4 regions of the Clostridioides sp. LIBA-7602 genome follow, and region 3 is predicted to be linked to each of the others. Evidence: riboswitches for the same ligand, from Rfam matches in the RefSeq annotation. Region 3 holds a riboswitch; each other region holds the start of a gene.

Region 1 (7,955 bases), 400 kb from region 3:
ATTCAACAATAGTAGCTTCTACCTGTGTTGTAGTTTTTTCTTTCTCAAATATTGTTTCTGTATCTAAGAGACCTATACCATCAACTTCTTCAATTTCACTTTCAACATGGTAAGGGTCTTTTAATTTTTTACCTAGCATTTGATATCCACCACATATACCAAATATCAATTTACCCTGACTATATAAATTTTTAATTTGTGACTCAAGACCACTTTTTCTTATATATGTTAAATCATCTATAGTACTTTTAGTTCCAGGTATTATTACCATATCGGGATTTCCTAAAGATTCCCCATAATCTACATACCTAATACTTACATCTTCTTGCGTCTCAAATATATTGAAGTCTGTAAAGTTAGACATATGTGGAGTTCTAATTATTTCTATGTGTATATCGCTTTTATTCATTTTTTTCTTGAATCTAGTAGTCACACTATCTTCATCTTCTATTTTTATATCTGTATAAGGAACTACACCTATAACTGGTACTTTTATGATGTCCTCTAACATCTTTACTCCATCTTGTAAAAGCTCTTTTTTGCCTCTAAATTTATTAATTATTACTCCTTTTACTCTTTTTTTCTCATCTTCACTTAATAAAAGCATTGTTCCTACCAGTGATGCAAATACTCCACCTCTATCAATATCTCCAACTATTATTACAGGTGCATCCGCTATTTCTGCCATACCCATATTAGAGATATCTCTATCTTTTAAATTTATCTCTGCATTACTACCTGCACCTTCCATAACCACAATATCATAGATTGAATTTAAACTATCAAAGGTATCCTTCAATACATCTACCAATTCCAGTTTATAATCATGATATTGAGAAGATGGCATTTCCCCTATAACCTTCCCTCTTACAATAACTTGACTTTTGTTATTTCCAGAAGGTTTTAATAAAACTGGATTCATATCAGCTATTGGCTCTATTTTCGCCGCTTCTGCTTGAAACACTTGTGCTCTTCCCATTTCTAATCCTTCTTTAGTTATAAAAGAATTTAAAGCCATATTCTGAGATTTAAAAGGAGCAACAGTATAACCATCTTGTTTAAATATTCTACACAGCCCTGCTACTAAGATACTTTTACCTACATTCGATGCTGTTCCTTGTAGCATTATTTTTTTCCCCACTTTCTAACCCCTCCTTGTTAAAATTTACTAAAAGACAAATAAAAAAAGTCCTAATGCTTCTAAAGATAGGACTTTTATACGTATTAATTAAAAATCTTTCACCCCGAAGACCTCTTGTTTTAAATTAAATTAGGCAGGTATCCTGGCTTAACTTCATCCTACTTCTATAACCTTCCCATCAAATTGACAGTGGTATTTATAGTTTCGTTGGTTTCACAGTAGCGGGGGCTGCAAAGGCATCTAACCTTTTTCCCTTTTAACATATAATTAAGAACCTAATTTTAATCTAATATTCTATTTTCATTGATATTCTTACAGACATATATTATAATACTTAATTTCAATTAAATTATATAAAATCTGTAAAATTCATTTTATCTACTACAGTAAATCCACTATTAACTTCTAAAACCGTAATAGACGCATTATCAATTTTAAAGTTCCAATGATATTTATAACTACCAGAAATCAAATGTGTTATTATATTTCTTATTGTTCCTGCATGAGAACATATAAGTATTGTTTTTATATCTGAATGACTATCATTTTCTAAAATTATATTATCAATCTCTTTTGCCACTCTTTTATAAGAGTCTATAAGACTTTCTCCACTTGGATATCTATAGTTGTTACCTTCTTCTATCATTTTTTCGAATTCTTTGGGATATTTGACTTTAATTTCCTCAAAAGTTATTCCTTCAAAGTCTCCAAAACTAATTTCTCTTAGAGTTTCTTTTTCTTCTATTTCTATTAACTTTAATCTTGATATTTTTTCTATTGTATCCTTAGTACGTGAAGATGGCGTCGTGTAAATTCTGTCTATATTTTCATGACTTAGATATTTAGTAATTTTATTTATTTGCAATTTACCTTCTTCACTAATACAACTATTTATGTGACCTGATAATCTTCCTTTTTTATTATCATTTGTCAATGCATGTCTTATTAATATTAATCTTATCATATTATCACCACTTTTTAGTTTTAAAAAAACATAAAAATTAACAAATATATATAAATCAAATATAAAAGTTCTGAAAGTTCTATTCCACAACCTAATATATCTCCTGTTACTCCATCAATCTTTTTATAAATATGTTTTTTGAATAATATTATAAATATAAAAACTACTATAGCTGAACCTAATATTTTAATCAACACTATATTAGGTAATAATAATATAAATTTAGTAATAAGAATAACTATTAAAAATGTGTATATTATAGCTGTCATTAACATACTTGTAGTCAATTTACCTATAAATAAATTTCCCATTCCTTTTTCTCTTGGTGTCACAGTTTTATATGTCAATAACATTACTCCTAATCTTGCAATCATTGGCATAAATATTATAATCCATAATGAGTTATTACTTATTATATTGTATATGAATCCAACCTTTAATAAAAGTACAAACATAATTGCTAAAAGTGAATTTGTGCCCAATCTTGAATCTTTCATTATTTCAAGCATTTTTTCTTTATCTCTATAACTGTATATTGCATCAAATGTATCTCCTAATCCATCTATATGGAGACCTCCAGTAATTAAAACACCAGCTAAAGTTATTATTATAGAAGCTATAAATGGCTCAAATAATAGTATAGAAATCCATCCTACTAAGTAGGTTAATATGCCAATGACAAAACCTACAAGTGGAAAATATACTATTGATTTATAAAATTCATCATCAAATCCTACATTTAATTTTATAGGTATCCTTGTTAAAAACTGTAGTATTAAAATAAATCTTTTCATAGATACATACTACTCCTTTATTTTCATGGGTATTCCACTAACTACAAAATAAACTTCATTACTTTTTGATGCTATGTATTGATTTATACGACCTACAATATCGGCATATATCCTACTAAGTTTATTCCCAGGAACAATTCCCATACCTAATTCATTTGTCACAAACACAAAGTATAGATTTGTTTTTTCTATTTCTTCAATAAGTTTTCTAACTTGTTCTTTTATGTACTCTTCCAATTTGTTTATTTCTTCTTGAGTAGACTCTTCTATATTTAGATTGTGTTTAAACATTAGATTATTTACTAATAATGTCACACAATCTAGTATAACAGTTTCATGTTCTTTGTATAGCTGTCTAATTATGGAATATATATCTTCATATATTTCATATGTATTCCAATTTCTAGGTCTATTCTCTTGATGTTTTTTTACTCTATCTTTCATTTCATCATCAAATGGAATAGAAGTTGCTATATAAGCTGTATTATTATTCCTGTTCAAACATAGTTTTTCTGCAAAGTTACTCTTTCCTGACCTAGCTCCTCCTGTTACCAGAATAATTTCACTCATCAAAACACTCCTATATATTAAATTTTTATGTCTTATCTTCCCATGTCAATTTCATCGAAAGTTGCCATATTCTTATAAGTATAATTTGAAGCTTCTATTATATTAAATGCTAAAGCAGCTCCACTTCCTTCACCTAACCTCATGTCCATATTTAGTAAAGGGTCTAATCTCAATATATCTAAGGCCCTTTTAGTCCCTGATTCTGCTGACAAGTGAGATGCTATCATATATTCTCTAGTTTTTGGATTTATCTTATATGCAATCAATGCTGCTGCATAAGAAATAAATCCATCTATTACTACTGGAATTCTATTAGCACTACATCCTAATATAACACCTGCCATTGAACCTATTTCAAATCCTCCTACTTTAGATAAAATATCTACTCCATCAGTTGGATTTGGATTATTAATCTCAATAGCCTTTCTAATTACTTCAGCCTTATGTTTTAGTCTTTCTTTTTTAAGACCTGCACCTATACCAGTAACTTCTAATGGGTCACATCCTGAAATCACAGATATTATTGCTGTACTTGGAGTAGTGTTTGCTATACCCATCTCTCCAATACCAATAAGCTTATAATCTTTTTCTATACACTGTTCTGCTATTTCAATTCCTATCTCTAAGCATCTAATAGCCTCTTGTTTACTCATAGCTGGCCCTTTCGCCATATTTGATGTTCCTTTTCTAATCTTATAATCCAATACTCCATCTAGTTTTTCATCACAGTTTATTCCTACATCTACAGCTACAACATCTGCCCCTACAAATTTACTTATTACTCCAACTCCACACAGACCTTTTGAGAAATTTGGAAATTGTAGTTTTGTTATGTTTTGAGGGTCAGGTGCTACTCCTTCTTCATATACACCATGGTCTCCAGCAAAAGCTATTATAACTTTTTTACTTGTATCAAAATTTTCATTGCCAAATATTCCTGATAATTGCATACAAATATCTTCTATTTTCCCTAAGCTTCCAGTTGGATGTATAAGCCTGTCCAATCTCTGCTTTGTTTTTTCAATAGAAGAATTATCTAAAGAATATATATTTTTTGATATACTTTCTAATAAACTCATTTTCTATCCTCCCAACATTTTTTTGTTTTTTAAATTATCTTTTTAGATAAAAAATACTCTTATTTTCTAAAAATTTCAACTTTTTATTTTTATTTTTACATATATACAAAAATTATTCTACATTTTATCTGTATTTCCTTTATTTTACATTATGAATTTGCATACAATCCGATGGTTTTTGTAAAAATATATTTAAAAGAACTTTAAGGAGATGATATTGTGGATGATTTTTCTAAATTAAAAAATTTATATGAAGATGGATATAGATGTATTTATCATGACTGTGTAGATAATAATTATACTATCTACCTTAAGAATTTTTATACGGAAGGTTCAGAAACTATAGAGTTGAGTAGCGAATCAGATTTCTCACAATTCAAAGATTATATAGATGGACTTAGAATGTCTTAATCACTATGAAACCCATTAAAATAGGGAGTTTAACAACTCCCTATTTTGAAGTCACAATTTTTTTTATAAGCTTTAAAAGTTCGTCTCGGTTTACTTCTCTTTCATTTTTTCTGTCCTTATACTCTTGAAAGTTAACAACTTTTGTATTTGGTTTCTCCATAAACTCACTTCCCATTTAACATTATTAACTTATCTTAATATATTTTATTCTATACAATTTATCTATTTCCTTCTATTTATAATACAAAATTTCTTAAATAATCCCAAATTTTCAAAACAAAATTTTCAAAATATACTAAAATCTACCTTTCAAATATAATATCAAATAAAATTTAATAATCCTTATACTTTATAGTATAATATACTCATAAAATATAATAAAGGAGATTTTAAATGAATATCTTACAAAATGAAAAGTTAATTATAGAATCAAACAGTTCTGGTGCTGAACTCACTAAAATATTTTCTAAAGAATATAACAAAGACATTCTTTGGAATGGCAATAAGAAATATTGGGGTAGACAATCACCTATATTATTTCCTATAGTAGGTAAACTTTTTGATAATGAAACTATAATAGAAGAAAATCTATACAGCATGACTCAGCATGGATTTGCTAGAGATATGGAATTTGAAATTGTAGACAAAGGAGATACATTCATATCTTATAAGTTAATAGACAATGAATCTACCTTAAAAAAGTATCCATACTCTTTTGAACTAATTATAAATTATACATTAAACAATGACAGTATAAATATAGAGTGGATTGTAAAAAATACTGACTCTAAAGATATATTCTTTTCTATAGGTGGACATCCTGCATTTAATATTCCTTTTTTTGAACAAAATGGTTTTTCTAAATATCATCTTGAATTTAAAAGAAGAAATGATGTGGAAAAAATCAATTTAAATGGTTCTTTTACTGATGATATAACATTTATTGGTGATTTAAAAAACTTACAGTTAAATCCGGAACTGTTCAAGAATGATGCCTTGATATACACCAATATAGATGAAGTATCTATATGTAATAATGATGGTAGCAAATATATAACTCTATCTATGTTAGATTTCCCTCTAGTTGGTATTTGGACTCCTTATTATAGTGAGTCTAATTCTACTGCTCCATTTTTATGTATAGAACCTTGGTATGGTCTTGCTGATAGTATGTATTCCAATAAAATTTATAAAGACAAGAAATTCATTAATAAACTTAGTAAGGGAAAAGTTTTTACTGCTTCTTACAGTATAAATATACATTAAATAAGAGTCAGTTACATGTGTTACCAAAGTTATAAAATATGTTAATATAAGTTAATATAATAATATGAAGTGGTATTATTTAATATTCCTTAATCAAAAAATATTACTGGAATACAAAATTCCAGTAATATTTGATAACTAAATAATATGTTTTTACATAAGCCTATAAATATCTTATTTTTTATGGCTTAACAATACATACTTATATACGTTTTTTTAATTCTATTTAGGGCTTCATTTAATGTTTCTTTCGGACACCCTATATTAAGACGGATAAACCCCTCTCCATCTTTTACAAAGTAACTTCCAACTACCATAGTTAAATTTGCATGTCTAAAAAACTCTTTCGATTCTTCTTCATTTCTAAATACTTCTCTCACATCTATCCAAGCTAGAAAAGAAGAGTCTGATTTCATAACCTTAGCTTTTGGTATATATGTCTCAAAGAACTCATAGACTATTTGAAAATTATTTTCTACATAATTGGTCATTTCATCTAACCATTTTTCACTTTCATTATATGCCGCAACAATTGCTGGTATTGCAAATACATTTGGAGAAGTTATTGAGTTACTTTTTAGTCTTTCTAACAAAATTTCTCTAACTTTTAAATCTCTTATTAGTACATAAGATGTTTTTAATCCTCCTAAGTTGAATCCTTTATTAGGAGATACACAGATTATGCTATTTTTATAAATTTCTGGATGAGAATTCCATAAAGACACAAATCTATGACCTTTAAATACTACATCCCTATGAATTTCATCACTTACCAAAAGTACATTATACTTTAAGCATAACTCTGATACTTTATACAGTTCTTCCTTTGTCCATATACGACCTGATGGATTTTGTGGACTACAGAATATAAATAATTTTATATTTTCGTATTTCATTCGCTTTTCTATATCTTCTAAATCTAAATAATATCTATTATTATCTAATTTTAATGAACTACAGCATAACTTTCTATTATTATTTACTACAGCTTCTGCAAAAGGGTCATAGGCAGGTGTATTTATCAATACACCATCTCCTTCTTTAGTGTATGCTTGGACTATATAATGAAGAGTTGAAACAGTACCAAAAGTTAACTTTATCCATTCTTTCTCTACATATATATCAAATCGTCTTTTGTTCCAATTTATAACAGCATCATAGAAGTCATCTCCTATAAAAGTATAACTATAATCTCCTACTGAGGCTCTTTTTAAGATAGCCTCTTTTATGGTAGGAGCACATTCAAAATCAATATCAGCTAAATCCATAGGAATTGCATCTTCATTTAAGTCAAACTTTTCTTTAATTACATGGTTGCTCCATTTCCTACAATTCCCCTCTTTACGATTTAATACTTTGTCAAAATTATATTTCATAATTTTATTCTCCTAATATCATAAAATCTTTAGATGTCTTATTGAGTGAGACACCTTTTCCACCTATTATAGCAATGTCATCTTCTATCCTAACTCCCCCTATATTTGGAATGTAGATTCCTGGCTCACAAGACATTACCATTCCCTCTGTTAATATATCATCACTATTTGGATTTAGGGTAGGAACCTCTCCATCTCCAAGACCTATACCATGACCCAGACCATGATTAAAATACTCACCAAATCCATGTTTATCTATAATTTCTCTAGCTACTTTGTCAACATCACTGGCCTTAACGCCTTCTTTTATTGACTCTATTGCAGATAATTGTGCTTCTAATACCACATCATATA
Region 2 (7,955 bases), 1.1 Mb from region 3:
ATTAGTACTGAATATATACTCTCCTGCTTTAAATTAGCTCTATCTTCAATTTTTTCTATCGTTCTAAGCCCTATACCCCTTCTAGGTACGTTTATAATTCTTTTTATAGATATATCATCTTGTGGATTTTGAATAACTCTTAAATACGCCAATAAATCCTTTATTTCTTTTCTCTCATAAAATTTTGTACCACCATATATATTGTATGGTATTTGACTTCTATTTAAAGCATCCTCTACAGGTCTAGCTTGTGCATTTGCTCTATAAAGTACTGCGAAGTCTTTATAAGGTCTCTTCTCTTTTCTAGCTATTTGTGCAATTGAATCAGAAATAAAATCAGCTTCTTCTATTTCACTACCAGTTAATTGTATCTTTATAAGCTCTCCTTCTTTTTTTTCACTCCAAAGTTTTTTCCTTTTTCTTTCTATATTATTAGATATAACTTTATTAGCTGCATCTAATATCACTTGTGTAGACCTATAATTTTGTTCCAATTTTACAACATGTACATTATCGTAATCTTTCTCAAATTCAAGTATATTTCTTATGTCTGCACCTCTCCATCCATAAATACTTTGGTCATCATCTCCAACAACGCAAATATTTTGATGTTCTCTTGCTAATAATTTTATCAGCTCATACTGAGCTTTACTTGTATCTTGATACTCATCTACCATTATGTATCTAAATCTACTTCTATAATATGCAAGCACTTCTTCATTAGCCTTAAAAAGCTCTACAGTTTTAAGTATTAAATCATCAAAATCAAGTGCACTATTTCTTTTTAAACGGTCTTGATATAATGCATAAATGTCTGCAATCTTACTCATTCTATTATCTGCCATGTTGATATCTTTAAACTGTTTTGGAGTATAAAGCTTGTCTTTTGCTCCTGAAATGGCACTTATAACTGCTTTTGGCTCAAACACCTTATCACTTAAATTTAATTCTTTAAGACAGTCTTTAACCAATGTAACTTGGTCCGCAGCATCATAAATTACAAAACTCCTGTTGTAACCAATCTTATTTATGTCTTTTCTTAGTATACGAACACAACAAGAATGGAATGTACTTATCCACATTTCCTTAGTTTCAGAGCCTATATTTTGTTCAACTCTCTCTCTCATTTCATTTGCAGCTTTGTTTGTAAATGTTATAGCTAATATATTTGGTGGTTGTACACCTTTATCTTCTATAAGATATGCCATTCTTGTTGTTAATACCTTAGTTTTACCTGAACCAGCTCCAGCCAGTATAAGTACTGGACCCTCAGTCTTTTCTACTGCTTCTCTTTGAGCAGGATTTAATGTATCTAAATTCATATTTCTCCTCCTGTTAACAGCCATAAATATATTTTAATCTAAAATATGAATTACTTCAAATTATAATTATGTATTATACTAATAGATTATTTCCAATATATTACAATTAAATAACACTTTTCCACATAATTTATTTTACTACTTAATAAAAAAAATAACCTTATGATTTGGGGAATCATAAGGCACCTTTAAGGGGTCTAGGTTAAGGGTTATTATATATAAATCTATTTTTTTAAAATAGGTTTAGGGCTTAATTATTTGTTTGTATTAAGTTCTCTTTCTTTCCAGTACTTATACAAATCTTCTTCTTTCTTAAATAAAGGTAGATTCATATTTTTATGTATCTTTACTAACCATGGGGATTCTAAGCCAGCTTGTATAATGTTATTTTCATTTACAAATACGTCTTCTGCTTTTCCTTCATCAATTAAAATCCCCTTATCCAATACATATATGTAATCGCATATTTCATACATTAGATTCATATCATGACTGGATATTACTATTTTTATATTATCTTTATTCAATCCCTTTATTATATCTACAATAGACCTAGTACTTACTGGGTCTAAACCAGCTGTAGGCTCATCAAGCAATATAATTTCATTTTCCATTGCTATAACTGATGCTATTGCTACCCTTTTTTTCTGACCATAACTTAAAAAATGTACTGGTCTATCTATAAAATCTATTCCATTAACAGCTACTAGAGCTTTGTTTATTCTCTCTTTAATTGTTTTTTCATCTATACCAATATTTCTCATTGCAAATGCTATATCGTCGTATACTTTTGAATAGAAAATTTGTTTTTCTGGGTCTTGAAAGACAATACCCACATTTTTTCTAAGATTATACAAACTTTTTTTATCATATTTTAATTTTTCTTCTTTAAAAAGAATTTCTCCAGATGTAGGTTTTAATATACCCATTAAATTCATAAATAATGTTGATTTTCCTGAACCATTTGAACCTATTATACCTATAACATTTCCCTTTGAGAAATCCATATTAATGTTTAATAATGCATTAGCATTCTTTTCATATTGATAAGTTAAATTATTTATTTTAAACATCATTATCCCCTACTATGTGAAATTTACCATCATACAATTTTATGTCTAATGATATGCACATATCATCATACCTTGTCATAAGTCTTTTGTACAGCATACTTCCAAGAATTCCTAAGGATTTATATGAAGTTTTTAAATTTATGTACCCAAATCTTAGTTCTTGTGATTTATATATTTCTGAGAATTCCTCTAAAAATATGAATATAAACCTATATATTAACATTGATAATTCAACAAAAGTATCAGGCAAATGCATTTTTTTAAAGAAGAATATTAATTGATTAAAAGGTGTTGTAAGTATACAAAAATACACACAAGTCAAACAAGACATAGCTCTAAATAACACGTGAATAGACATGTCAATAGATGCTTTTGATATTCCTACATTGAAACTAAAAATTTTAAAACTGTATAATAAGTCTGCCTTATTAAAAGATATATTTACAAGAGTTATTCCTATACTAAGAAATAAAAAGTACATTGGTATTCTGAGTAATTTTAAATAATTCTTTAAATCTATTCCAGCCACACAAACAACTAAAATACTCATTAAAATCATAATTCCACTTAAAACAAATATATTTTTTATTACCATAGAAGCAATCAGAAAGATTACTCCTATGACTACTTTTTTATTTGGATTTACTTTACTTAATCTATTTGTATATGCATATTTATCAATTATAAGCATAATTAACTTCTCTTTCCTTTTTGAACACCTAATATGTATCCTATTACACCTGCACCTAATGCCGCTTGTGCAGAGAATAATAAACTTTCTATTTCTCCACTTGGTGGCTCATATGGACTACTAAACCATGGTTCATAATCTGGATTTATTTTAGTAATTTCACTTTCAGCTTCACCATCTGCTCCTCCATATTCAGCACCTGAGTTAACAAGTAATGGGAATATAATAAGAGCCACTACTAATAAAAGTAGTAATATATTAGTTTTCGTTTTTGTTTTAGCACTCATTAGCTTTAACTCCTTTATCATTATTTTCTAGTATGCTTTTTTCTCCATTTTCTGTAACTAAGTTATATACAATTACAGTAAGTATACCTTCTGCTATTGCTATTGGTATTTGAGTCATAAAGAAAATTCCTAAAAACTTAATTGCTGAAGCCATCACTCCACCTGATGGGTCTGGAAAAGCCAGTGCTAACTGTATCGAAGTTATCGTATATGTAGCCAAATCTCCTATTGCTGCTGCAAGAAATACTGGTATTGCATTATTTCCGTCTTTTTTCTTTAATGCTTTAAATATTAAGAATGATATAATTGGTCCTATAATAGCCATTGAAAAAGCATTAGCTCCTAAAGTAGTTATTCCTCCATGCGCTAATAGTAATGCTTGGAATATTAAAACTATAGTTCCAAGAACAAACATTACACTTGGTCCAAACATTATTGCTCCAAGACCTACTCCAGTAGGATGTGAACAACTTCCTGTTACTGAAGGTATTTTTAGTGCTGACAACACAAATACAAATGCTCCACATAGTGCTAATAATACTTTCTTTTTAGGGTCTTGCTTTACTATTTTTCCTATCGATTTTAGTCCTACTAAGAAAAATGGTATAAATATAACTCCCCATGCTATAGACCATTTTACTGGTAAGTACCCTTCCATTATGTGCATTGCATTTGATGTAACTGGAGTTAAAATGATTAACATAAGTGCAGCTATAACCCCTAATTTGATATTTTGTTTCATTTTACTATCCCCTCTCTCCCTTTTCTAATAATTAAAATATAAATAATACATGTCTGATTTATTTTAAAAATAAAAAAGCCTAACTCGATGGTTAGGCTTCTAATTTTTGACAATCCAAATACAAACACATAAAATAAACATATCTGTATAATTATTATAAGAAACTTTCTCCATCCCCGAAGAAATTACTTTAATATTTTAGGCAGGTCTCCTGACTTAGCTTCTTCCTACTCCTCTTCCTTCCCATGAAATATAAAAATATATCATCATAGTGGCTAACAAAAGTTTCGTCTGCATCACAGTAGCGGGGGCTGTAAAGGAATTTAACCTTTTTCCCTATTAATCTTGCTTGAAGAACCTATAATATTATATATTTAATTTTTAAATTATTCTTAAATCATTTTCTATATAAATCATTGTATACCTTTTCTGTGAAAATTTCTACATTTTTTACAGATTTTATTTGTTTTTATATTTTTATGTATATAAATTATTTTTTACAACTTTAATTAATTTCTAATTATCTTCTTCAAATACATTGAAACCACATCAGAAAATCTAGTTATATCTTTTGAATATATAAAATCATTTCCATATATTAATCTTTCAGCTTCAAGCTCTGATTCTTTCCCTGTAAATACTCCTAATACCAATATATTTTGTTTTCTAGCCTTTCTTACTTCATTTGCTGTATCTCTCAAACCAATTATACCTCTATAAGCTTTTTCTCCTCTTAAGGTTCTCTCACTATTTTTTCCTATCTTTACATCATTTGGTCTTCCATCACTAAGAACTATCAAAATTTTATTTTCTTCATCTCTATTTATTAGACCACTACATATGGATTTTATAGCTAAACCATCTCTATTATTACCCGCACAAAAGTATTCAAAGATATTTTCACTATTTTTTAAACTATCATCATAATCTTTAAATCTTTTTAATATTGTATAGTCTAAAAAACTAGAGAATCCCATAACTCTATTTGGTATACCAACTTCTGTTAGAGCATTTGCTATTATATAAGCCTGAATTGCTACATTTCCTTGATTTCTACTTTGAGAACCACTTGCATCCAATAATATATCAATAACATATTTCCCTTTTTCATTTTCTATATCTTTATAAAATATTTTATTATTATTACTTCTACCCACTCTCCAAGCTCTATTTGCTAATATAGTGCCACAATCAGAGTACACTCTAGTTTTAGCATTTTCTTCTATTAAAATTCTAGCTAAACTTTCTTTTAATCTTTTTATCTGCTGTCTATACATTCTAGCATGTTCTCTAAATTTTCCTAAATTATTTTCTTTTTGTCTTGTTACATATTTTAGTTGGAATACATTATTACACTCACTTCTAAGAACTCCATCCGTAAAGTGGATTCTACACCCTTCATGAACATTTCTACAGTTTTGTGTTTCAATCTTCTTAATTTCACCTTTACTCAAATAAGTTTTTCCATAATAATGTTCTATCTTTGAATATATTTTATTTGCAGTCTCTTCATCAACATATATAACTCTATCTGCTGAATTACTAGATTGAGAATCTTCAAAATCTCCCACTCCTTCTACAAGCATAGATGAAGATATAGAATCTATATCACTTTCAATAATATTTTCTTCTTCTTCACTATAAAGTTCTTCATACATAAAGTCAGCAAATGTATCAAAGTTTACTTCAACATCTTTTACATTATTTTCATCATATGTAGAACTACTTTCTTCTCCATTTAATATATATTCAAAATAAGTTAAATATATAACATCTAATGCTTTTAAAATCGCCATAATATCTTGATTTGTATCTACATTCCTTATGTCATTAACTATTCTTCTAGTCAAACTGTCTAATGCTGGATGCTTGTCCATATTATAAAGTACAAATGCATATTTAATTTTATCCATAATATTGTCGTTGTGTATTTTGGTAAAACGTGAAACAATATCTTTATAAGCATTTCTTCTTATATCTTCTATTCCTGGCCTATCTTTAATGGCTTTTTCTTCAACTATTGTATTTAATATAACTTGAATTAGACCCAATATAATATCTTTGTCATATCCTTTTCTAATTCTATTTGTAAGATATTTTTTAACTATATCCCAATCTACATACTTTCTTCTAGCTCCTGCAATTATTGCAAAATATAGACCTATTTCTTTTGATGAGTAATCTTTTTCTGATATGTCTATATTCTCATTGTAATCACCAGCTATTGTCCAAGATAAGTTATTAGCTCTATTTTCAAATTCATAATCATCATATATCCATTTCATAATCTCACCTATATTAAATATGACTTATTGGAAATACATCTGTACTCTCCCATTTATTAGGTATTCTAGTTTTAATTACATCTCCAACCATTTCTTTTTCATATATATCGAAAGTCTTTCCTGTAATCCCCATATTAATTGCAAGAGTTGGTTTCAAGCCTCTTCTTATAGCCTTAAGAGATGCCATAAGACCACGTAAGTCAATAGCTTTACTAGATATTTCACCATTTTGAGACTTCAATTGTAAATCTAAAAATATTCCTGCGAAATGCATTAATTTTTCTTCATTAGCATCTGAAAATTCATTTTTTAAAATCATCATTAACTTGTCTTCTTCTATAGGAGGAATATCTATTACCATAAATCTAGATACTAGTGCTTCATTAAGTTCTTTTGTTCCTGCATATTCATAATTCATAGTTCCAATAAATCTTGTTGCTGGATGTAGGTTGACTCTTTCATATCCAGGAACATCAATCAATCTTCTATAATCTAAAGCTGAATGTACCACAACTATAGCATCATTCTTTGCCATGTTAATTTCATCAAATACACCAAAGCCCCCATTGATGGCACATTCATAGACTGAACCCCTTCTAAGTTTAACTTCATTATCTATAAAAGTATCTGTACCTATAAGTGTGGAACTGTCTGTATTTATATGAAATGATGTATTCCATTGGGGTCTATTAAATATCTCACCCAAATTATCAGCAAGTAAGTTTTTTCCTGTTGCCTTTGGTCCTGATAATAATATATTTTCTTCTTCTAAAATAGCTGCTATACACATAGACAAAATATCTCTTCCATAAAAATAAGTTTTAGACTTTGTTACCCTGTATTCTAAATTTTTCTCTAGAGCATAATAACGTCTAAAATACAGTACATCTTCAATAAGTTTCTCATCTACCCCTTGTACCCTTAGATTATCTATTATATCCATATTCTTACCCCTTTTATATAAATAGTATTTGTTTCATTTCTTAACACCATTTTAGCATAAAAGGATATAAGCTAAAATCGATTTTATAAATTAATGATACCTCTTTCTCTATTTTAAAGAAAAAATCACCTGTAGATATATCTTATAGATTTTTTTACGGAAATAATTGAAAATTGTCAGGTTATAGCTTATTTCAATAGTCATATACTGAACTTTATAGATATATCTTATGATGGACAACCATACTGTATCTGTGAAAAATATACAATATATTGACCAATATATCAATTATTGCATTATTCTCTCTTTTATATTTATTATCTTGACAATACTTATTTATAAGCCTATACTGTACTTAACCAATAAGTACAATAAGTACAATATAGGAGGATTAAATGGAAATAATCATTAGCAACAGTAGTGATAAACCTATATATGAACAAATATGTTTACAGATTAAAAATCTTATAATGAATGGAACGTTATCTGCTGGTGAGATGCTCCCATCTATGAGAAGTCTAGCAAAAGATTTACATATAAGTGTAATTACTGTTCAACGGGCATATGAGGATTTAACTCGTGATGGATTTATTGAAACTGTCTCTGGTAAAG
Region 3 (7,955 bases):
GATTACTCTGCTCTAAAAATTAATAAAATTCTCAATAAGCTCTTTAGTGTAAGTATGCTTTGCACTTTTATATAATTCTTTGGAACCTATAATTTCAACTATCTTACCATTTAACATAACTGCAATTTCATCACTAAATTCCTTTACTAAGTCTATATCATGAGATATAAATAAATAGGTTATATTAAATTGTTTTTGAGCTTTTTTCAGAACTTGTACAACTTGAGCTTGTACAGATACATCTAACATTGATGTAGGCTCATCCAATATTATAAATTTAGGCTTTAATAAAAGGACTCTGGCTAAAGCAACTCTTTGTATTTGTCCTCCACTGACTTGATATGGGTATCTAGTTAAGATTTCCTCGCTGATTCCAACAAAACTTAAATATTCCTTTATATATTCTGTTGATTTATTCTTCTCATAGATTTTATGAATCTTTAATGGTTCTACAAGGCTATCATATATAGTTTTCTTAGGGCTTAGAGCTGAATCTGGATGTTGAAATATTACTTGCATCTCTTTTCTTAAATTCCTCATCTGAGAAAAATTATAATTACTTATATTTCTACCATTAAAATAAATTTTACCTCCATCAGATTTAACAAGTCTTAAAATAAGCCTTGATAAAGTTGATTTTCCACATCCGCTTTCTCCTACAAGACCCAAGGTTTTTCCTTCTTCTATTTCAAATGATACATCATCTACTGCCTTAACTATTTTCTTATTAATTATTCCGCTCCTAAACTCCTTATAAAGATTACAAACTTTTATCATAAATAAAACACCTCACCTTTGAGCCATTTACATCAAATAGCACTGGCTCATAATCAGAACATGATTTTTTTGCAACTTTACATCTTGGAAAAAATCTACATCCTTTTGGTAAGTTTGTTAGACTTGGTGCTATCCCATCAATAGGCATTAATTTTTTATTTGGCTGTGAATCAATTAGACCTTTTGTATAAGGATGTAAAGGGTTATTAAATACACTATCTTTAGAACCCCTTTCTATGATTTTCCCTGCATACATAACCATAACTTCATCACAAAGTTTTTTGGCTAACATTAAATCATGAGTTATAAGTATCATGCTAACACCCATATTACTTCTTAAATCACAAAATACCTCGTATACTTGTTTTCTTATTATTGCATCTAGCCCTTTAGTTGGTTCATCTGCAATTATCCAGTTTGGGTTTAGTGCTGTCCCTATAGCTGCCAATACTCTTTGGCTCATTCCTCCACTTAGTTGGAAACCATAAGAATTGTAAATTAAATCAGTATTTGAAAATGAAAATTTTCTTAATATATCTAAGCTCTTACTCTTACATGAGCTCTTTTTTTCTTTTGCATGATAATAGAAAAGTTCATTAATATGACTTCCTATCTTTAACATTGGATTAAAAGAACTCGACGGATTTTGTGGTATTAATGCTATCTTTTTTCCTCTAATTTCTCTGAGTTCTTTTTCCTTAAGTTTTAATAAATCTTTGTCTTCATATAAAATGCTACCTGAGACAATTGAATTATTGGATACAAGGTTTAAAATTCCCAATCCTAGTACTGATTTTCCACTACCAGTTTCTCCAATAATTCCTGTAATTTTACCACTTTGAAAAGTTACAGATACTTCGTCTACAGCTCTCACTTTTCCTTCTTTAGTATTAAAATAAATTTTTAAATCTTTTATATTTATATCTCTGCTCATATTTTTGATTCCTTCTAAAGATATTGACTTAAAGAGTTGATTTTTTCATCAAACATATCCCTTAGCGCATCACCAACTAAATTTATACTACAACACAATAATAATATGCTAAAGCCTGGTGCCAGCAACAAATTAGGATAACTTCTAAAATGTGTTTTAGCATCATTTATCATAACTCCCCAATCTGCCTGTGGAGGTTGTATCCCTAATCCTAAAAAACTTAGCGATGCCATAGAAAGTACACTCTTCCCTATTCTTATTGTAAATAGTACTATAAATGGAGCAAATATGTTTGGAATTATATAATGAAAAATTATATGAAGATGGCTGGCACCTAATGCTCTTGCACCTTCAACATATTTTTCCTCTTTTACCTTTAGTACCTCTCCTCTAACTACTCTTGAAAACCCAGCCCAAGAAGTAAATACTATTGCTATTAATAAACTTTTTATTCCTGGACCAAGAACTCCAGCAAGAGCAATCATAAAGCTAAGACTTGGAAGACCTTGAAATATATTTACAATCGACTGAATTATCATATCTACTATACCACCACAATACCCTGCTACTATACCTACAAAACTTCCAAATATCATTGTTAATAAGGTTGCTACAAATGCTAAAGATATAGACACTCTAGCTCCATACAATATCCTACTTAAAATATCCCTTCCTAGAGTATCAGTCCCAAGTATATGCTCTCTAGATATTCCCATTAACCTATCAGCCATTTGCACCTTATTAGGGTCATATGGAGCTAATTTAGGTGCAAAAAAAGCAAAAAGTATCATAATTATTAACACTAAAAAAGCTACTTTATGTATAAATAACATTCCTTTAAATTTCTCCATATCATTTACCCCCTATCCTTATTTTAGGATTAAGAAATAGATAACATATATCCACAACTAAACTAAATAATACAAATATAATTCCTGTAAATAGTACGTATCCCTGTACAACTGGATAGTCTCTACTCATTATTCCTTGTATTACATAGCTTCCCATACCTGGAATACTAAAAATAACCTCAACTACTGTAGAACCTCCTAAAATTGCACCAAAATAGTTTCCTAAAACGGTTACAATAGGCATTAAAGAATTTAAAAAAGCATATTTAAAAGTAATTATCCTATTTGGCAATCCTTTAGATTTTGCTACTGTTATATAGTTTTGTCCCATACTTTCTATTAAAGTTGCTCTATTTAACCTAACTACAGTTCCTATTGTACCAGCTGCTAAAACAAATCCAGGCATTATTAAGTGTTTAATTGTTCCATACCCACTCGTAGGTAGCCACCTAAGAGTTTCACAAAATATACCTAGCATGATAATTGCTAACCAAAATCCTGGGATAGAAGTCAGAAATAATGATACAAAAGTACCAATCTTATCTATAGCTGAATCCTTTTTAAGAGCCATGATTATAGCTAATGGTATAGATAATACTATAACAAAAAACATAGCCATTAAAGATAAAGAGAAGGTTATTGGCAACCTTCTCAATATATCTTCTGTGATAGATGTCTTTTTGATATAGGAAAGTCCTAAATCTCCAGTTATAGCTTTTTTAGTCCAATTAATATATTGAACTACAATACTATCATTTAATCCTAACTCTTCTCTAACTATTTCTATTTCTTCTTCTGTAGGAGCAGAAACACCATCCATGCTTAAATATTCAACTGCTGGGTCACCAGGAGCTATAATACCCAATATAAATGCTAGAAATGTTATTCCTACCAAAATAGGAATAGTCATCAATATTCTTTTAATTAAATATTTAAATGAATTTTTCACTACTCACTCCACTCCATATTTACTAATGTAGTTCCATATAATGTCGGCTTGTACCCAGCTATTTTTTTATTATAGGCAATTAAGTTAACATCTTCAAATAATGGTATAGCTGATGGATGTTCTGCTGATATATCTTGAAGTTCATCATATATTTTACTTCTTTCATCTAAATTCATTGTTTTTTCTAATTTAGCTATTAACTCATCTGCTCTTTCGTTCTTATAACCTAACGAATAAGCTATATTACTTGACCCTGTACTTCTCATATAACTATCAAATATAGAAAATGGTTCTGCATTTGGAAGCCCTTGTGTGTGAAGTGCTATATCATAATTTCCTGTTTTTTGTGCTTCCTTAAAAGCAGCTCCATCAAGTATAGTTATTTTAGAATTTAATCCAACTTCACTTAATACAGATTGTATATATTCAGCAACAGTTTTATATGGGTAACGGTCTACACCATAAGATGGAATTATAAACTCTAGCTCCTTTATTTCCCCATTTAGTTCGTCCTTTATTATTTTCTTTGCTTTTTCTGCATCATAAACAGGTTTAATTTCCTTACCAAAAGGAGAACCTTGATTCAATATATTCATAGTTGGAGTTCCGTATCCTCCATAAAATTTATCTACTATGGTTTCTCTATCTACCAGCAAACTTAAAGCTTCTTTTATTTTCACATTATTAAACGGTGCTCTAGTACCATTTGTTGATATAAATTGAGTTATTGTTGATGGAGACGATTTAATCTCAAAGTTTTCATCCTTTACTAGTTCACTAGCTAACTCTGGAGTAATTGCCCCTAAATCCATAACACCCATAATTTCTTCTGATTTAAGTGCTGTGTAACGAGTTTGAGCATCTTTAATTACGTTTACTCTTACATTTTTAATTTTACTTTTTTCTCCATAATAATCTTGATTTCTCTCTAACAAAACATATTGTTCTTTTTCTCTTTCTTTTATTTTAAATGGCCCAGTTCCTTGTGCATATTTAGTAAAATCTCCAGTTTGTACATCAAAACACTCTGGACTATACATAGCACTTCCAAACCTAGCCATATTATATATTAAAGTTGATATCGGTTTACTAAAAGTAAGTTTAACTTCATAGTCTGAAACTTTACTCACATCTTGTAAATTAGGATATGTTTTTTCTATATCAAATGAATAAAAAGGCGAAGATTTAGTTTTCATACTCATATAACGCTCAAAGTTTTTTACTACTGAATCTGCATTTAATTCTACTCCATCATGGAATTTTACACCTTTCTTTATTGTAAATGTCCATTCTTTATAATCATCTGAATTTGACCACTTCTCTGCAAGCTCAGCTTTTGGTTTTCCGTCATCGCTTAACCCTATTAATGGCTCCCAGACATAAAGTATTGAACTTGTGTAATACGCATCTTGCTCTCCTGGAGCCAAATCCCTAGCTGCTGCTAAAACTACTTCCTTTTCATTATTCATCTTGCTAACATCATTATTTTCTTTTGGTTTGCCACATCCAACTAATAAGGACAACATTAACACAACTGTTAAAACTATACTAATCAGCTTCCCATTTAAATTCTTCCTCATGATATACTTCCCCCTTATTTATAAATATGAGCATTAAAAAAGTTATAGCAAATAATGCTATAACATCCCATTTTAATATGTATACTTTAGTTTCCAAATTCAATATACAAAATAATAAATTTAGTTGCTCCCCCCTAAACTTATTTACTAATATTTAATGTAGGTATCTGACTTACATTTTATACCTCAACCTTACCAAGTAACCTATAGTAGATATGAGGAATTTATTCATGCTTACAGTGATGGGTTCGTGTTGGACTTTCACCAACTTCCCTACTCTTTAAATATGTTTATTCAATTATTAACTTAATTGTATGCAATCTTATATGGATTGTCAACTTAAATCAAAATATATCACTATTTGTAAAGTAAATCCCCTCCAAAAAACGATATACACTATTGTACTTACAATTAACTCTATAATTTTAAATTTGTTTAAATTTGTTAATTATGGTATTTTATTTTATGAGGTGATTTAGTTGAAAAAAACAATAAAAGTTGTTGCTGCAATTATAGAAAATAAGGATAATGAAATTCTATGCGCTCTTAGAGCCCCAAATATGTCTCTACCAAATCACTGGGAATTTCCAGGTGGAAAGGTTAAAGAAGGGGAATCTTTATTTGATGCAATAGAAAGAGAAATACAAGAAGAATTAAGTTGTAAAGTAAAAGCAGATATTATATTTGCTGAAAACACTCATGAATATGAAAAAATTATAGTAAACTTAATTGGTATAAAATGTTCATTAATAGAAAGGTTTCTTACTCCTAATGAACATTCTAAGTTAGTTTTCCTTGCAAAGGAAAATTTAAGCTCTTTAGTATGGGCTCCTGCAGATATCCCTATTGTAAAAGAGATAATGAAATAGGGATATATTGATATATCCCTATTTCATTATCTCTACTTTTTTTATAAATTCTCTATATATTTTAACAGGAACTTCTTGATGAAGTTTTATTTTCATTGTTATAGGTTTCTCCCCACTGTATTCTACAGTGTCACCTTTACCTATATAAATATATGGCTGTGCCTTCTTATCTATTTCTTTATATTTTCTCACAAATAAATGTAAGTTAACTTTTCTATCTTTATTATGAATTAAATTCTTACCTCTATCAGTCAACTGTCGTGTAGAATTTGGAGATTGCCACTGAAAATAATTTTGATTTAAAAATTTATCCTTATAGTTTATTCTTTCGTCTATTCCTTCTTCCTTATGCAAATCGATAAACAGGAAATATTCATTCCCATTAGCTAAAAGTCCACTACCCCTAAATGAAGAATGAATCTTTCTATAATTAGAAAGTAATGCTATATCAATCATTTTGTACTGTTCATATAACTTTAAGAATGGTACTCCATAATAATCTTCTTTGAACTCTTTTTCATATCTAATAATACCATAATTAATAGCATCCTCTATATATTTTCTATATTTTTTATCATTAATTATTTGATTAAATATACTACTTCTATATAAAGTATTCCTTTCATACTCTATTAGTTTAACCTTATTTTTTATTATTGATGAATCACAATATTGATGATTTAAACATTCAAAAGCATGAATTATACTATCATGGTCTACTTTATTAATATACTTCAATATTTCATTACTTGCTATTTCTATGCTAATACTATCATGATTTAATAAATATTTAAGTATAATAAATTCATTTATTCTTTTTAAAGGTAGACTAGTATTTAATTCTCTTAATATTTTTTCAAAATCTTCATCCATTAATAAAGTTTTAATACTATCATCCTTTTCTGTTTTACCTACAAAACTTAAATAGGTCCCATCTTTATCTATAAACTTAACTGGGTCTGGTGAGCCATCAAATTTTATATAATCTAATAACAAATATGGTACTTTTCCTCCACATAATATTTTGAACTGATTATACTCTTCTCTCAAATATTGTGCTGACCTGAAATTTTCTCCATCAATTTGTGTTAGAATCCTTTCCTTGGAAATCTCATCAATTTGAATATGAGTACATCCTGGTATATTAGCAAAATCAGTACTTACAGCTACTTTTATACTATCCTTATCATAATATCTTGCACCATTTAAAGCTATAGCTATTAAAAATGTCTTATTATGATTTCCTATAAAATCAAGTACTGTTAAAAATTCTTTATCTCCACTTTTTCTAAGTCCTCTCCCTAATTGTTGAATAAATATTATAGGAGATGCAGTAGGTCGTAACATTAAAACTGTATTTATAGAAGGTATATCAACACCTTCATTAAAAATATCAACAGTAAATATAGCCTGTAGGCTATCCTTATTACTTTCTAGTAGTTTAATGTATTCTTGTCTTTTATCAATAGAATCCTCGCCACAAAGTGCAACACTATTTATACCTCTTTTTTTAAACTCTTCAGCCATATATCTTGCATGTTCTATATTTACACAAAATCCTAATAATTTTCTAAACTGTCCATCATGTCCATAAAATTTCATTTTTTCAATAATAAAATCTACTCTTTTATGTATCATTAAACGTTTAGCCAATTCTGATGTATCATCTAAATTAATATCCTCTAAATCTACACCCTCAACATCTGTTATACCAAAGTAATGAAATGGTATTACTAAATCTTCTTCAAGTGCTTCATGCAATCTAACTTCTAAGGCAACATTATTATCAAAAAGCTCAAATACACTTAAACTATCACATCTCTCTGGAGTAGCAGTCATACCTAATGTAAACTGAGGTTTAAAGTAATTCAAAACATTTAGATATGATTTACTAGCACTATGATGAGCTTCATCAACTATAATATAATTGAAATAATCCTCTTCAAATTCAGTATAATGCTTATTCATAGTCTGTATCGTTGCAAATAGATAATT
Region 4 (7,955 bases), 99 kb from region 3:
TGGGCAATGTATAAAATAATACTTATTTATAAATTTATAGAAGTTAAATTCATTGTCTTTTAGTATTTAATTATTATCAAATAAGATTTTATCTATTTGATTAGTGAGTGTAACAAAAAGTTATAATATATGAAAATTACAGAAGGTATATAGACTATTTTAGGAGGAAATCAGTATGAAATTTTATGGATATAAAAGACCAGATGGAAGAGTTGGTATAAGAAACCACATATTAGTATTACCTACTAGTGTTTGTGCATCAGATACAACTAGAATAATAGCGTCTCAAGTTCAAGGAGCAGTTACTTTTAATAATCAAAATGGATGTTCACAAGTAAATTCAGACCAACAATTGACTATGGATGTTATGGCTGGATATGCAGCAAATCCAAATGTATATGGGGTAATAGTGGTATCTTTAGGATGTGAGAATTGTCAAAATGATTTGGTAGTAGATGCAATAAAAGAGAGAACAAACAAGCCAATAAAAACCCTTGTAATACAGGAAGAACATGGGACTTTGAAAACTATAGAAAAGGCTGTTCGTTATGCTAGAGAAATGGCTCAAGAGGCATCTTTACTTAGAAAAGAAGAATTCCCAATATCTGAGATTATACTAGGAACTGAGTGTGGAGGGTCTGACCCAACAAGTGGATTAGCAGCAAATCCACTAATAGGTGAATTAAGTGATAGACTTGTTGATTTAGGAGCAACATCAATTTTAAGTGAAACTACTGAATTTATAGGAGCAGAGCATATATTAGCTAGAAGAGCAGTAAATGAAGAAGTAAAAGAAAAAATATTACATATAGTGCATAGATATGAAAATTCGTTAAAATTAGTTGGAGAAGAGGTAAGAGAAGGAAATCCATCTCCTGGAAATATAGCTGGTGGCTTGACAAGCTTGGAAGAAAAATCACTAGGTTGTATACATAAAGGTGGTCATAGACCAATAAGTGAAGTGTATGATTATGCTAAACAGATTGATAAAAAAGGTCTTGTTATAATGGATACACCTGGAAATGATGCTTCATCTGTCGCTGGTATGGTTGCAGGAGGAGCTCAAATAGTAGTATTTAGTACAGGTAGAGGAACTCCATCAGGAAATCCAATAGCTCCTGTAATAAAGATAACTGGAAACAAAATAACTTTTGCAAATATGGAAGACAATATGGATTTTGATGCTAGCCCAGTTATATATGGTCCACAAACAATGGAAGAATTAACAGATGATTTATTAAATATGATTGTAGATGTAGCAAATGGAAAACAATCAAAGGCTGAGTCTCTTGGATATACTGAAATGGCAATAGCTAGAGTATGTAACTATGTATAAGATTTAATTAAAAAACGAATACATAGAATTTTAATAAAGGGTGAGATTATGAAGTTTGTCAGTTTTACTGAAGGAAAAAATGAATGTAAAAGAATAGGAGTTTTTTCTAAAGATGAATTATTTATTATAGATATTAATTCCTTAAATCTTAGCAAATCTTTTAAGAACTTAAATGATTTAATTCAAAATATATCTCAAGACGATATCATTAGACTGAAAAGTACTATAAAGGAAGATATATTCCATAATTATGATGTTTTTAAAAGAGAAGAATGTATTATACATGTTCCTATAGAAAAACCTATACACGATATTTTATGTGTGGGAGTGAACTATAAAGACCATCTTGAAGAAACTCAAACTCACTTTGATGATAGTTTTGAAAAACCACAAAAAACAGTCTATTTTACAAAACGTGTTACAAAAGCTATAGGCCCAGAAGATAAGATAGATGGTCATTTTGATATAAATAGTCAATTAGACTATGAAGTTGAACTTGGAGTAGTAATAGGTAAAACAGGTGTTAATATTAAAAAAGAAGAGGTCGAAGATTATATCTTTGGATACACTGTTATAAATGATATTTCTGCTAGAAAGTTACAAAAAGAGCATGTTCAATGGTTTAGAGGAAAGGGATTAGATACATTTACATCTTTAGGGCCATGTATCGTACATAAAAGTGCAATTTCTTTTCCTGTAAAACTTAAGGTATGCAGTAGAGTAAATGGTGAAGAAAGACAAAATTCTAATACAAGGTTATTCATATCAGACATTTCAGACATAGTTTCAGAACTTTCAAAAGGTATGACTTTAGAGGCTGGAGATATTATAGCTACTGGTACACCTTCTGGAGTTGGTATGGGTTTTTCACCTCCTCGATATATGAGTAGTGGAGATGTAATTGAATGTGAGGTTGAAAGTATTGGAATTTTAAGAAATTACATTAAGTAAATGTTTTAATATAGGTAATGTTAAGGCAGAACCTGAATGTATTAAATGAACATATTAAAATAAATTTTAGGAGTTTAAATTATGAAAGCAGAATTTTTGACACCAGTGGTTACAATATTTGATGAAGAAGGAAATTTAGATAAAGAAGGAAATAAGAAAGTCTATGACCATCTTATAGATGGAGGAGTAGATGGCCTAGTTGTAATGGGAAGTACTGGAGAGTTCTTTAATATGTCTATGGATATGCAAAAAGAACTTATAGATTTAGTAATTAATCATGTTAATAAGAGAGTAAAAGTGTTTATAGGTACAAGCCGTATGAGTATAAAAGAGTCTATAGAGCTTTCAAATTATGCACATAATAGTGGAGCAGATGGAGTTATGATAATAAGCCCTTATTATTTCTCTCTTGATGATGACAGTATTGAGTTGTTTTATAGCGAAATAGCTAAAAATACAGAAGCTGAAATATATCTATATAATTATCCAGATAGAACTGGTTATGATTTGAGTCCAGAACTTACATTAAGACTTGTAAGAAAGCATAAAAATATAGTTGGTTATAAGGATACAGTAACTTTGATGGGACACACTAGAGATTTAATAAATACTATGAAAGCAGAGTTTCCAGATTTTAAGATATATAGTGGTTATGATGAAAACTTTATACATAATCTAATGTCTGGAGGAGCAGGTTGTATAGGAGGTCTATCAAATTTAATTCCAGAAGTTTGTTCAAAATGGGCAGAAGCTTATAATAATAGAGATATGGATAAGGTTATAGAAATTCAAAAATATATAAATAAAGCTATGGATTTTTATTTAATAACAAACCCATTTATACCAGCAATGAAAAAAGCAATGAATATTAGAGGCTTACAAGTGAGTGATTACATGACTGCACCTTTTATAAAGCCAAATGAAAATCAAGTATATGAGATTAAAAAATTAATGAATGAATTAAATATATGTTAACTGGTTAATTAGATATATAGTAAAAAACGAAGAGTGTTTTAAACTGATTTTTATAGTCATTTTAAGCACTCTTTTTTTTATATGTTAAATCAACCTTGCAAAGTGGTCAACAATAAACTACAATTATGTTAATAAAAATTAAATAAAATGATACTAGGGTACTTATTAGTTTAATAGGGAAAGTGATGTAAATTCACTACAGCCCCCGCTACTGTATACGGATACGAAATCAAAATCCACTGAGATGTGTAATAGATTTTGGGAAGGATGATAGAGGAAAAGCCGTGAGTCAGGAGACCTGCCCAGTATTACATAGGTTCAGTTTAGGGTGGAAATTGTAATTTATAATAAAATGAAATATCAATTCATTTTTTGTAAAATTGATATATAAACTTCTCCTTTCTAAATTAGGAGAAGTTTTTTATTTTATTAAAAGGTTATAATTATTAAAGATGACTTTAATATAGTTCTAATGAGATATATTTTAAAAGTATATGTTATTAGAATTTTTAACCACTTATAAAAAATAAAATATTGGAGTGAAAGAGATGAAATTTAAAGTAAATGTTTTAAAGCAATTTTTTCTAAGTATTATGATAGTTCTTTTAGTAGGAGGTCTTATAGGATGTAGTAAAAATGATAAAGAGAATGCACAAGTTAGTAGTGGTAAGAAGTTAGAATTAAAATATGCAAGTGGGTTTAGTGTTGAAGACTTAGAGGATGGAATTAAAAAAGTAACTGATGGAGATAAAAGAGAACTAATTTTAATTCCTAAAAAAATTGAAGTTCCTGAAAAGTATAAAAATGCTAATATAGTTAGAACACCTGTAGATAATGTCTTAATAGCATCTACAACACAAGCCTGTTCTCTAAGAACAATAGGTGAGCTAGATAGCATAAAAGCAGTAACAACAGAGGAACAGTATTGGACTATCAAAGAAATTAAAGATTTGATGAAGGACGGAAAGATACATTATGTTGGTTCAAACTTAGCACCAGATTATGAAAAAATAGTAGACTTAAACCCTGATTTAACTATAGTTAGTAGTGGTTTATCAGAAGCTGATACAAAATTTATTGATAAACTAAAAGAATTAGGACTTAACTATGTTGTAGATAATGAATATAAAGAGCAAAATCCATTTGGAAGAATGGAATGGACAAGCTTAATAGCTGCATTTTATGATAAAGAAGATATAGCCACTAGTGAATTAAATAAGACAGTACAAAAGATAGAAGAAGTAAGTAAAAAAATAAAAAACAAAGACAAGCCTAAGGTAGTATGGGCATCTGTATATGAAGGAAATGCTTATGTAGCACCTAAAGATTCATATGTAGATAATATGATAAGAATGGCTGGTGGAATAAATGCATGTGCTTCAATGGATTCAAATGAAGGAAGAGTGAGTATTGAACAACTACATGAAGTTGCAAAGGATGCAGATATATTTGTATACTCATCAAGCTCAGATTATGCACCAAACTTAGAGTCTATAAAATCTAGTGCACCTGTATTGGCTGATTTGAATGTTGTAAAAAATGGTAACTTGTGGGTATTTGCTCCAGATTATTATCAATCAGTAGATAAGACTGATGAATTAATAGTAGATTTAGTTGAGATGTTTCATCCAGGTACTACAGGTGAAAAAATTAAACATTATATAAATTATGATAAATAATATATAATACGACACTAAAAGATGAGTTTTATGGATTTTAGTTAATATAGATTTGTTAAGAGGGGTATATAAATGGATTTTATCAATAAAATGAGAATAAAGAATACTACAATATTTATAGGACTAATTATAGGCATGATACTTACTTTTTTAGTGTGTGTAGCATTTGGCTCTGTAAAAATTGAGTTTAAAGAAATAATAGATGTTGTATTAAGAGGTATGGATAATACAGAACACTATAAAATAATATACAACATAAGGATTCCAAGAGTACTTGCAACTATGGTGGGTGGAGCTTGTTTAGCAGTATCAGGAATTTTACTACAGATATTTTTTAAGAATCCAATAGTTGAACCATATATATTAGGTGTATCTTCAGGTTCTACTTTATCAGTAGCACTTATGATTTTGGGTGGATATACATTAGGATTTGAAAATATAACTTCAATGAGTATATTTGTGGCAGCATTTATAGGAGCTTTGATTGTAATGTCTGTAGTCATTTTATTTGCAAGTAAGGTAAAGAATATAACGACTCTTTTAATAATAGGAATTATGACTGGATATGTATGTAGTGGTATAACTAATGTACTACAATCATTTGCAAATAGTGAAAAATTAAAGGAATTCACTGTTTGGTCTATGGGAAGTTTTTCTGGATTTACCTGGGAAAAAGTAGAGATACTTATATTGATTGGTGTTCTAGGTCTTTTAATGAGTATCTTTATAATAAAACCTCTAAATGCTTTTTTATTAGGAGAAGAATATGCTAAAAGTATTGGTATAAATATAAAATTTTTTAGATTTTTGGTAGTATTTATATCTAGTATACTAGCAGCAATAGTATCAGCATTTGCAGGACCTATAGGATTTATTGGACTTGCAGTACCACAAGTTTCAAAATTGATATTTAAGACATCAGATAATAGAGTGCTAATACCAGTGGTAATTTTTTTAGGAAGTATAGTTACAGCTCTTTGTGATTTAATATCAAGAGTAATTCTGTCGCCAATAGAATTACCAATAAGCACAATAACATCTTTATTAGGAGCACCAATTGTAGTAATGCTATTGATGAAAAGGAAGGACAGGGCTTAGATATGTTGAAAACTAATAATTTAAGTGTAGGATATAATAAAAAAGTAGTTGTGAGTGATATAAATATAGAGGTGAAAAATGGAGAGATATTATGTCTTTTAGGAAGTAATGGAGCTGGAAAAACTACTATATTAAGGTCTTTATCTAAACTTATAACGCCAATAAAAGGGGAGATATATCTAAATGACATAGATGTAAATCATATATCAAGAAAGTCACTATCGAAAAAAATGGCTTTAGTGCTTACAAATAGATTATTAGGTGATTTAATGACTGTACAAGATATAGTTAATATAGGAAGGTATCCATATACAGGATTTTTTGGTAACCTATCCAAAAAAGATTTAATACTGGTAGATGAAGCATTAGAATCTGTAGATGCATTACATTTAAAGAAAAGATATTTTGACGAACTAAGTGATGGAGAAAAACAAAAAGTATTAGTTGCAAGAGCTTTAGTTCAAGAGCCAGAAATAATTATATTGGATGAACCAACAACTCACTTAGATATAAAGCATAGGTTAGAGCTTATAAATATACTAAAAAAATTAAGTAAGGAAAAATCAATTTCAGTAATACTTTCATTGCATGAAATTGATATAGCATTAAAAAGTTGTGATAAAGTTGCTCTTATAAAGAATAATAAAGTCATAGCTTATGGTCAACCTGAAGATGTAGTGGATGAAGATATTATAAATTCACTTTATGAATTGGATGATAAAAATTTTAATAGTCTTTTAGGTTCAGTAGAGATTAGTAATAAATCTAAAAATGAAGTTTTTATAATTGGTGGTGGTGGTAAAGCTACACCAATTTATAGAGCTTTTACTAAAAAAGGTATAGGTCTATATTCTGGAATAATACATGAAAATGATATTGATTATGAAATTGGCAGAACTATGGGCATAAAGATGTTTACAGAAAAGCCATTTGAGCCAATAACTAATGAGAGTTTTGATTTAGCTATTAGAAATTTAAATGATTCTAAGATTATAATAGACACAGGATTTAGCGTAGGAGAAACGAATAAAAAAAATATAGACATTATAAAAGAGGCTTTAAAGTTGGATAAAAAAGTTTATTCATTTAGGAATAGGAATGAGAGCAATAAGTATTATAGTAGTCTTGGTAATGATATAGAATATATAGATAAGGTTTCACAAATTATGGATAGTATCAAGATAGATAATTTACTATAGATTGTAAAATAAAATGTAATTGCAGACTACAAAAAATATAAAAGAGTATCTTAATAGTTTTTAAACATTATTATAGATACTCTTTTTTTATTGTTTATTTATTTTGTGTATGGTGTTATAAAAAAGTATTCCTTTATAAATAACCTATAGCTTCCTCTCTAGTTAGAAAAAAGTGAATTCCTGCAGTTGATTCTTTCCATCTATTTTCATTAAATTCTTCAGCTATAATCGTTTCTCCTACTCTATATATAAAATTTTCATCAGCATATGCACGAGCACTTTTAAAAGATTCTTTGCCATCTATACTTGTAATTGACAGTACTTTTGCTTTATCACATCTACAAGCATTTGATGTAGCAGAAACCCTTTTTGCATCACTTGGAATTAATAATTGTACCATTCTAAAATTAAAACACTTTTTATAGCCTATAAATGCTCCTGTTTCAGGACAGTATAACTTGAAAAAGCGAGTATTTTCATCTGATACTACTCCATCTAAAGTAGCATATTCTAAGTTGGAGTTTTCTAAATTAGCTCCTCTAATATCTGACCTAGATAAATCACAAAATCTAAAATTAGCTCCACTTAGGTCTGCATTTTTTAATATGGAATTTTTTAATGAACAATTTGAAAAATAAGAGTTACTAAAGCTAGAGTTTTCTAAATCTGCTTCTTCTAAGTTTAAATCAATAAGGTCAGACCATGAAAAATCAATAT

The links. Region 3 has a riboswitch for cobalamin ahead of ACTG45_RS16825 (ABC transporter substrate-binding protein). Riboswitches for the same ligand answer to the same signal wherever they lie in the genome.
Region 1: another riboswitch for cobalamin. It lies ahead of ACTG45_RS18500 (cobyric acid synthase); the one in region 3 lies ahead of ACTG45_RS16825 (ABC transporter substrate-binding protein).
Region 2: another riboswitch for cobalamin. It lies ahead of ACTG45_RS02240 (energy-coupling factor ABC transporter permease); the one in region 3 lies ahead of ACTG45_RS16825 (ABC transporter substrate-binding protein).
Region 4: another riboswitch for cobalamin. It lies ahead of ACTG45_RS16390 (ABC transporter substrate-binding protein); the one in region 3 lies ahead of ACTG45_RS16825 (ABC transporter substrate-binding protein).

What each region holds. Positions count from the first base shown of each region.
Region 1 is NZ_CP196991.1:3,994,496-4,002,450, forward strand. It holds gene ACTG45_RS18500 (cobyric acid synthase) at 1-1,141, opposite strand, end outside; cobalamin riboswitch at 1,257-1,435, opposite strand; gene ACTG45_RS18505 (histidine phosphatase family protein) at 1,491-2,105, opposite strand; gene cobS (adenosylcobinamide-GDP ribazoletransferase) at 2,126-2,899, opposite strand; gene cobU (bifunctional adenosylcobinamide kinase/adenosylcobinamide-phosphate guanylyltransferase) at 2,909-3,469, opposite strand; gene cobT (nicotinate-nucleotide--dimethylbenzimidazole phosphoribosyltransferase) at 3,502-4,548, opposite strand; gene ACTG45_RS18525 (hypothetical protein) at 4,768-4,959, shown strand; gene ACTG45_RS18530 (aldose 1-epimerase family protein) at 5,353-6,225, shown strand; gene ACTG45_RS18535 (MalY/PatB family protein) at 6,414-7,601, opposite strand; gene ACTG45_RS18540 (aminopeptidase P family protein) at 7,606-7,955, opposite strand, start outside.
Region 2 is NZ_CP196991.1:393,320-401,274, reverse strand. It holds gene ACTG45_RS02260 (DUF3553 domain-containing protein) at 1-1,322, opposite strand, end outside; gene ACTG45_RS02255 (energy-coupling factor ABC transporter ATP-binding protein) at 1,577-2,395, opposite strand; gene cbiQ (cobalt ECF transporter T component CbiQ) at 2,388-3,086, opposite strand; gene ACTG45_RS02245 (energy-coupling factor ABC transporter substrate-binding protein) at 3,089-3,373, opposite strand; gene ACTG45_RS02240 (energy-coupling factor ABC transporter permease) at 3,363-4,115, opposite strand; cobalamin riboswitch at 4,300-4,492, opposite strand; gene ACTG45_RS02235 (vWA domain-containing protein) at 4,625-6,400, opposite strand; gene ACTG45_RS02230 (AAA family ATPase) at 6,414-7,343, opposite strand; gene ACTG45_RS02225 (GntR family transcriptional regulator) at 7,739-7,955, shown strand, end outside.
Region 3 is NZ_CP196991.1:3,597,820-3,605,774, forward strand. It holds gene ACTG45_RS16805 (ABC transporter ATP-binding protein) at 13-777, opposite strand; gene ACTG45_RS16810 (ABC transporter ATP-binding protein) at 761-1,711, opposite strand; gene ACTG45_RS16815 (ABC transporter permease) at 1,726-2,562, opposite strand; gene ACTG45_RS16820 (ABC transporter permease) at 2,564-3,511, opposite strand; gene ACTG45_RS16825 (ABC transporter substrate-binding protein) at 3,511-5,091, opposite strand; cobalamin riboswitch at 5,239-5,404, opposite strand; gene ACTG45_RS16830 ((deoxy)nucleoside triphosphate pyrophosphohydrolase) at 5,571-5,960, shown strand; gene ACTG45_RS16835 (DEAD/DEAH box helicase) at 5,979-7,955, opposite strand, start outside.
Region 4 is NZ_CP196991.1:3,498,400-3,506,354, reverse strand. It holds gene ACTG45_RS16410 (UxaA family hydrolase) at 1-14, shown strand, start outside; gene ACTG45_RS16405 (UxaA family hydrolase) at 176-1,336, shown strand; gene ACTG45_RS16400 (fumarylacetoacetate hydrolase family protein) at 1,385-2,287, shown strand; gene ACTG45_RS16395 (dihydrodipicolinate synthase family protein) at 2,369-3,262, shown strand; cobalamin riboswitch at 3,401-3,582, shown strand; gene ACTG45_RS16390 (ABC transporter substrate-binding protein) at 3,811-4,941, shown strand; gene ACTG45_RS16385 (FecCD family ABC transporter permease) at 5,014-6,039, shown strand; gene ACTG45_RS16380 (ABC transporter ATP-binding protein) at 6,042-7,238, shown strand; gene ACTG45_RS16375 (pentapeptide repeat-containing protein) at 7,372-7,955, opposite strand, start outside.